2 regions of the Colwellia sp. 6M3 genome follow, and region 1 is predicted to be linked to the other one. Evidence: riboswitches for the same ligand, from Rfam matches in the RefSeq annotation. Region 1 holds a riboswitch; the other holds the start of a gene.
The links. A riboswitch is a leader RNA that binds a small molecule or an ion and turns the genes downstream of it on or off. The one in region 1 is predicted to bind thiamine pyrophosphate.
Positions count from the first base shown of each region.

Region 2: linked by a shared signal. The riboswitch ahead of H4J50_RS15265 (TonB-dependent receptor) and the one ahead of thiC (phosphomethylpyrimidine synthase ThiC) in region 1 are both predicted to bind thiamine pyrophosphate.

Region 1 covers NZ_JACGWF010000077.1:5,901-10,347, forward strand. The annotation lists gene H4J50_RS14630 (FKBP-type peptidyl-prolyl cis-trans isomerase) at 1-66, opposite strand, end outside; gene H4J50_RS14635 (pseudouridine synthase) at 122-853, opposite strand; gene H4J50_RS14640 (mechanosensitive ion channel family protein) at 881-1,798, opposite strand; TPP riboswitch at 2,081-2,179, shown strand; gene thiC (phosphomethylpyrimidine synthase ThiC) at 2,271-4,229, shown strand; gene thiO (glycine oxidase ThiO) at 4,247-4,447, shown strand, end outside.
Region 2 covers NZ_JACGWF010000084.1:8,391-12,837, reverse strand. The annotation lists gene H4J50_RS15265 (TonB-dependent receptor) at 1-1,999, opposite strand, end outside; TPP riboswitch at 2,138-2,252, opposite strand; gene H4J50_RS15260 (HIT domain-containing protein) at 2,610-2,978, opposite strand; gene H4J50_RS15255 (efflux RND transporter permease subunit) at 3,112-4,447, opposite strand, start outside.

The sequences.
Region 1 (4,447 bases):
ATTACTGCGAATAAAATAGCTTACAATTAAACCTAACACTATGATTAGCAAGATGTACTTAGTCATTTTATTCCTTATTCCTTATTTATTATTTATTATTTATTATTTATTATTTTAAAGTTTACAAATCAAATACTGTGCTATCTCTATCAATACCTGCAACTTCCAACGTTGTCAGTTCTCTACTTTCTCCTGCCGCTAGGTTGTTATCAAGTGCTAAATTTCCGATAGCGCATCGATGTAGCGCCATTACAGGATTGCGAAAACGACCAAACATGCGTTTAATTTGATGATAACGCCCTTCAATAAGCTCAACTTGTGCTTGATAGTCAGAAATTATGGTTAACTTTGCTGGCTTCGTGGTTATATCTTCAAAAGCAAAGTACATCCCCTTGGCAAACGCCTGCACGTACTCTTCATCAAGTTTATTTTTTAACGTCACCATATAACGCTTGGTTACTTTCTTCTCAGGTAAGGTTAAACGTTCAGACCAACGGCTATCGTTCGTCATTAATACTAAACCTGAAGTATTTAAATCAAGACGACCAACAATATGCAGTTCGCTTTTGTAAGAGCAGCTAAGTAAATCAATCACTGTTTTATGCTGAGTATCACGGGTGGCACTTACCACACCTATTGGCTTATTAAGCATAATATAATAGGGAGGGTTATCTTGGATTACCTGACCATCAAATATTATGTGGCTAAAGGTATCGATTATTTCATCAGCGTCATGAGCAATTTCGCCGTTAATCAACACCCTATTTTGTGCCAAAATCAATCGCACACTTTTGCGACTGACTTGGCAATGTTGAGCTAAATATCGATCTAGCCTCGCCTTATTTAATGCCACAATTAGTAACGACTAAACAGCAACGCGCTAAACCAAATCTTTAATAAGGTGAATATCACGTTGTGGGAATGGTATTTTAATATTGGCATTATCCAACGTGGTATAAATTTCTTTATAGGCCTTATATTTCGAACTATATAAGTTTTCAGTTGGCGTCCATAAACGCACCGCTATATTAATTGAACTATCAGCAAAGGCATCAATACCAATCAAAGGCTTACGGGCTTTACTGACGATATCTAGCTTACCAAGTGCATCTTCAAGCATTGCCACAACTTCTAACGGATTTTCACTATAATCTATGCCAACACTCAATTCTAAAAGCGAATCATGTTTGGAGTTATGTAAAACCTCACCGACAATATGCTTATTGGGAATAGTAATTTCTACATCATCTTCATCAGTCAAAATGGTATAGGCTAAAAGTACCTCTTTAACTAAACCTCGAACGCCTTGCACGGCAATAGTATCACCAACAACAAAAGGTCGGATAATGATAATATTAAAACCCGCGGCATAATTAGATAACAGCCCTTGCAGTGCTAAACCCGCACCAAGTGAAATAGCACCAATAGCGGCAATAAAAGGGGTAACACTAATACCTAATTTACCTAAGGCTATGATACCAATCATCACCACAATCAGCATTTTACTCGCGTTCGCTAAAAAGCGACTTAAGGTAACATCAAGTTTATGTCGTTCACATAACCTGAGTACTATGTTGGCTATTTTACCCGCAAAAAGAAAACCAATAATCAGAATGATTATCGCACCAATAAGTTGAAAACTATAATTGGTAAAAAATTCGACAATAATATTGTAAATCCGGCCGACTTGGTCAATTTCATTTTTAAGTAAGCTTGCGGGATCTAAGGTTTTTATAACCTGATCAGTGGTGCTTTCGGGACTAGATTCAGCCATAAATTCATTCCATTTAATGTTCATTACTCAGTGTGCCTATAGTACGACAATTTTCCGCTTAATTTACAATATTATTAGTAATTACTAGATAAAGTTCATAATTATTAAGCTATGTTCGTTTTCGCTGATTAAGAATAAACCAAAAGCACAAAACCTGTTATTGAGCAGCTTAAAACATGCCAGATATACTTATTTTCAATAACTTAGGTAACCACTAATGATAATAAAAATAAAATAACGGTTGCTTATCAATAAATCATCAGGCTAGAATCTAGCCACGTTTAAGCATATTAAAAAACTTAAACGTTTGACTTGTCGGAGTGCCAAAGGGCTGAGATCGCGAAAGCGGGATCCGTAGAACCTGATTAGATTAACATCTGCGAAGGGAACAAGTAGTAGCATTTAACGCGAATATATTTTGCGTTAAGTGCTATTCCTCGTTACTACCCCATAAAGCTCCGCCTAACTTTTATTTTATAAAAACAGGTGAGAGAACATGAGTTCAATTTCAAGACGCGAGCGTCGAAACCAAGCAACACAATTTTTAAAAAACGTTGCCGATCAATCTTTTCCAAATTCCAACAAAGTTTACGTTGCGGGTGAAATTCACGATATCCGTGTGGGCATGCGTGAAATTTCGTTATCTGACACCTTAATTAATGGTAATCAAGACAATCCTAGCTATGAGAAAAACCAACCATTATGTGTCTACGATACCTCAGGGTTTTATACCGATGATACCGTCAATATAGATGTGCATAGAGGAATACCTCGCTTACGTGATAGCTGGATTGAGTCACGCAACGATGTTGAATTCTTATCAGGAAAAACGTCGACATATAGCCAACAGCGCTTAGCGGATGAAGGTCTGGACCATATTCGCTTTGAACATTTGCCCAAAGTGCGTAAAGCAAAAAATGGTAAAAACGTTACGCAAATGCATTACGCACGCCAAGGTATTATTACGCCAGAAATGGAATATATTGCCATTCGTGAGAATATGAAAAGACAAGAAGTTAAAGACGAAATGTTGCTGCAACAACACCAAGGTCAGTCATTTGGTGCCAGTATTCCAGAAACAATTACGCCAGAGTTTGTTCGCGAAGAAGTCGCTAGAGGTCGTGCGATTATTCCCGTCAATATTAATCACCCAGAAGTGGAACCCATGATAATCGGCCGAAACTTCTTGATTAAAGTCAACGCTAATATCGGTAACTCTGCCGTAACCTCTTCTATCGAAGAAGAAGTAGAAAAACTCGTTTGGTCAACAAAATGGGGAGCAGACACTGTGATGGATCTTTCGACTGGTCGTTATATTCATGAAACCCGAGAGTGGATCATTCGCAACTCGCCGGTTCCCATTGGCACCGTGCCTATTTATCAAGCATTAGAAAAAGTTAATGGTATTGCTGAAGACCTAACCTGGGAAATATTTCGAGATACTTTAATTGAACAAGCAGAGCAAGGTGTTGACTACTTTACTATTCATGCGGGCGTATTATTAAGATATGTCCCTATGACCGCTAAACGCTTGACTGGCATTGTCTCTCGCGGTGGTTCAATCATGGCAAAATGGTGCTTAGCACATCATCAAGAAAACTTTCTTTACACCCATTTTGAAGATATTTGTGAAATATTAAAAGCCTACGATGTTTCATTTTCTCTAGGAGATGGCTTACGTCCGGGTTCTATTGCCGATGCCAATGATGAAGCACAATTTTCTGAATTACGTACTTTAGGTGAGTTAACAAAAATAGCATGGAAGCATGACGTTCAAACCATTATTGAAGGTCCAGGTCACGTGCCACTGCATATGATTGAAAAAAATATGGCTGAACAACTCAAGCATTGTGGTGAAGCGCCTTTTTATACTTTAGGGCCACTGACGACAGATATTGCACCTGGCTATGATCACATTACATCAGGTATTGGCGCCGCGAATATAGGTTGGTATGGTTGCGCCATGCTTTGTTATGTAACGCCAAAAGAGCATTTAGGTTTACCAAACAAAGAAGATGTAAAAGAGGGCTTGATGACTTATAAAATCGCGGCTCATGCTGGTGATTTAGCCAAAGGTCATCCGGGCGCACAGATCCGTGACAATGCCATGTCAAAAGCTCGTTTTGAGTTTCGTTGGTATGATCAATTTAATATTGGTTTAGATCCTGAAAAAGCACGTGCTTATCACGATGAAACATTGCCACAAGAGTCAGGTAAAGTCGCGCATTTTTGTTCGATGTGTGGCCCTAAGTTTTGCTCGATGAAAATATCGCAAGAAGTGCGAGACTATGCGGCAGGCCTAAACAATGCTGCAAACACTGAACAGAGCATTGAAATCAAACTACTTGATGAAACTATCAGCATTTCAGCACAAGGCATGGCAGAAAAATCTGTCGAGTTTAAAGCCAGCGGCAGCGAGCTTTATCATCCCGTTACAAAATCGTTTAGCCAATAGCGCAATTTAGCTTAACTATGCCAACCATCGCTATTATAGGCGCCGGCCTAATGGGCCGCTTGGTAGCCTTGTCGTTAAATCGACAAGGCTACCAAGTAACGCTATTCGATAAAGACAAAAAAAACGCTCAGCAAAGTGCGGCTTATGCCGCCGCCGGTTTATTAACACCGCTTGGCGAAGCTATGCATAGCCCTGCCAACATTGTTGAAATGGGTTTT
Region 2 (4,447 bases), on a different contig from region 1:
AATAAAAGCCACGAGTCGCATAAGTTTCATCAAATAAGTTACGCGCCCATACTTTTACTTGCCAATCATCTTTAGTGTAACTTAGCGATAAGTTAACAACTTCAATTGCTTCTGACTTCTCTTGATGTGTGTCAGAGAATAAGAACTCATCTTTACCATCAACAGATACATTCAATAATAAGTGATCTGATAATTGATAGTTTAAACCAATGTTAAATTGATAACTCGGCGCGTGTGCTTGCTCATCACCCGATTTATCGTTACCGTCAGCATCTATAAAGCCATTATATTCAGTATCTAATAAACCTAAAGCTCCGTATATTTCAAGTTCAGGCGTTAACTGCCACCCTGCTTCAAGCTCAACGCCTATATTTGTACCTGTTGCAGCATTACCTAAATATGAAACAAAGTCTGTGCTGCCATCTTCACGCAATTCTAGCGATGATGTACGCACTTGCATATCATCTCTGTCCATATAAAATAATGCGCTACGAACGTAAGCTTGATTATCTAATAAGTTAACTTTATACCCTACTTCGTAATTCCATAAATATTCAGGTGAAAACTCGCGCAAGTTAGCCGGTAAAGTACCTTCGGTATTTGCACCACCTGCCTTGTAGCCTCTATTTATTGAACCGTAGAATAAATTATTCTTATCCATTTGATACGACAACACAACTTTACCGCCAACCATAGAATCGCTTGGAGAAAATTCAAGCATTTCAGCATCGGAGTAATCTGAATTTCTTCGCTCTAATCTTAAACCAGTTGTAAGACTTAACTTTTCATCAAGTTGGCTATCAAACTGAACAAATGCTGCAATATTATCGGTATCGAATGACGAGGTAAAATCGCTAGAAAGGTAAGTGTATTGGCGTAATAAGTCGGTTTTTTCTTGCTTAAAGTACAAGCCGGTAACCCAAGCGGTGGTGTTGTTAAAGATTTTTCCACTGGGCGCTGAAACAGCTCTAAGTTCAGCAGTGGCTGATGTTTTATCGCGAAAGTAATTATCCTCAGAACTGTATTCCCAGTCAGGGCGAATACCAACAAAGGCCCAATCTTCATCATAGCCATAATCTAATGTTGAGTCGGCATAGCTGAGTATACTTTCAATGGTAAAATGGTTAAAACCTTGATAAGTAAACGTTGTTGCTAAGGCTTTAGTGTCTTGGCGATCAAAGCCAGGTTGGTCAGATAAAGTATGTCGATTATTATCGAGAGAGAAAGCATCATAACCGTTATCAAAATCGGCGACAAATGCCGTAAGGTCAATCGTTAAGTCGTCAGTGGCTTTAATGGCCAATTTACCACGCATAGTAAATTCATCACGATTGTTGGTGTCATCACGATTTAAAAAATCGTTTTCTATAAAACCATCGCTACTGTATTGCTCAAGTGCTAAACGGTAGTTTACTTTTTCAGTTGCAGGCCCTGATAAAACCAAACCCGCACTGTAGCTATCGTAATTACCCGCAGACAAGCTTACTTTACCTTCAAAGGTATCTGTTGGTTGGTTTGATGTAATATTGATCATACCCGCCATGGCATTAGCACCAAAACGTGTACCTTGAGGTCCACGGTAAACCTCTACTTGTTCAACATCGAACGTTGACGCTATGCTGCCAACACTTGAAAAATCAATACCATCGATAATTAAACCCACTGATGGGTTGATCGGCTCTTTAAATTGGCTACGCTCACCAATACCGCGAATTTGATAATATCTAGCACGTTGAGTACCACTAGAAAAATTAACATTAGGCGTGCGAGCAATTATTTCTTCAAGGTTTTGTGCGTTGCGTGCGTTAATTTCATCGCTCGCGATAACAGATAAAGAACTTGCGGTCTTTTGTAATGATGTTGCACGAAAATCGCCATTTATGGTGATAACTTCGGTTACTGGTTCAGCAGTATCGGTTGAAGTTTCTGCAGCAAATGTTGTTGAAGTAACAAGGCTAGTCAATATTGCTAAAGCAACAGGTGTTTTTATAAACGTCATTGTGATCTCATAAATTCGATTAGGAATACGCTATGGGATACGGCATGTGGGAGGGTAGCTTATGAGGTACAAACTGTAATAAATAGCTATTTCTACACTTTAAGAGTGAAGCAACAAACATAACATTACAGAATGGAATACGATTAGCTTAACCATTCCTACGCCGGTACTATCCGGTTCAGGTTCTAAGGGTTCGCTATGCATCTCAGCCATCAAAATTATAAAAAAATTTCAGGCACCCCTTGGTTCGACATGCATACTAACAATATTTACTGGAAAGTACAGAGTAAATACTTTAAAAGATTTAAATAATAGGTGACTGCTTAACGTGAGTGAGATTGCGCTTAGATATAACAATAAGGATTTAAAAGACTATAGAAGAATAAAATTGTCCGATGAGGTGAGTTAACGGGTGAGGTACTCAAATTTGATACTAACTTATAACTATAAATATACTTAAATTAAGTCTAAAACCAATCAACTAATAGTATTAACTCATGTCAGGTTAATGGCATTAGTATTCATAAACAGCACGCTTATTTCATGATTGGCTACCTCAAGCATTATCTATAGTCACATAGCTGTTCTATTGCTTGAGGTAAGAGCTCAACTATTTAATGTTCAACATTTTACCTAAGGGTTCACCGCCAACTAAGTGTAGGTGAATATGATAAACTTCTTGGCCACCATGTTGGTTACAGTTCATGATCAAACGATATCCGTCTTGTGCTATCCCCTCTTCTTTAGCGAGTTTTTTAGCAACACTGAACATTCGGCCAATGGTGAGTTCATCTTCTTGCTCAATATCATTAGCGGTTGCAATAAGCTTATTTGGAATAATGAGAATGTGGCTATTGGCTTGTGGAGAAATATCGCGAAATGCAGTGACAAGCTCATCCTGAAAAAGTAACGGGGTCGGTATTTCTTGGCGAATGATTTTAGAAAATATGGTTTCTTCTGCTGTGTTTTTATCAGCCATCAGTTTACCTTAATAATTGAGAATACATTTGTTGATTAGTTTAACGATAAGCTAAGCGAATAACAAAGGCTTATCATTCGCTTAGCGTAACTCATTTAAAAAATCTAATTAAGTACTCAGTGACTATATTAAATTAACTTAACTGCTTGATCAGTTTTTGTTTACCGTTTGATGTGAAACGTTTCATGTCTTCAACCAGTAAATAATTTACAGGTACTAAAATTAAGGTAATAAAGGTTGCAAATATTATCCCAAACCCCAGAGAAACGGCCATAGGTATCAAAAATTGTGCCTGTGTTGCTTTTTCGAATAATAATGGCATTAAACCAATAAAGGTGGTTAAAGACGTCAACATAACTGGGCGAAATCTTGATTGCGCCGCAATTAATACTGCGTCATACGCTCTAATGCCTGTGCGAACTTTAGCGTTTATAAAGTCGACTAACACTAAACTGTCGTTAACAACAACGCCGATCAAAGCCATTAACCCTAGTAAGCTCATAATGGTTAAATCCATCCCCATTATCCAATGACCAATAATCGCGCCGATGGCACCAAACGGTATTACTGACATAACAATGATCGGCTGTATGTAAGATTTAAACGGTATCGCTAATAAACAATATATGATAAAAAATACAAATAATAAGCCCCAAGCTAGACTGCTAAAAGAATCTGCTTGTTCGCGTGCTTCACCTTCCAAACTATAAGAAACGCCAGGATACTTGCCCATTAGCTCGGTTAAAAACTGATTAAGGTCGGCATTTAACGTGGTCATATTAGTGGTGTTTTTATCAATATCCGCAGTAACATTAACCGTTCGATACCGGTCGATACGTTTAATAGCAGACGCACTTTTACCTGGTTTTAATATTGCTACATGCGATAACGGTACTTTGCCACCCGAAGGAGTATTTATCAGCATATCATTGAGTTTAGATATCGATTGCCGCTCTGATAATGGAAAGCGTAACATTACACGAACATCGTCACGCCCACGCTGAATACGCTGAATTTCTGAGCCAAAGTAAGCGTCTCTAACTTGTCTAGTGACCCAAGCGTTACTCATGCCCATGGCGTAACCTTGCGCCGTTAATTCTATTTGCAGTTCTTCTTTACCGTTAGATAAACTGTCAGCGATTTCAAAAGCGCTAGGATACGTTCGAATGCGGGTTTTAACTTCATCTGCGACTTGATTCAAGGTTTTTAAGTCAGTTGCTGAAAGTTGTACATCAATAGGATCGCTGCCCCTGCCTATTTCGGCCCTAAAAGTAACACTTTCTGCGCCCGGTAATGGACCAATTAATTCCCGCCACTCATTGACTAATTGTGCTGTGCCTATACCGCTGTCATTTTTATCTGCCGGCTGTATTTCAAAGCGTACTCGACCGCTGGCGTCACTGGTAATAGCCAAAGTATTTAAAATCAAGCTATTACCATCGTCATCGCGGTATTTATCTTGTAATGTT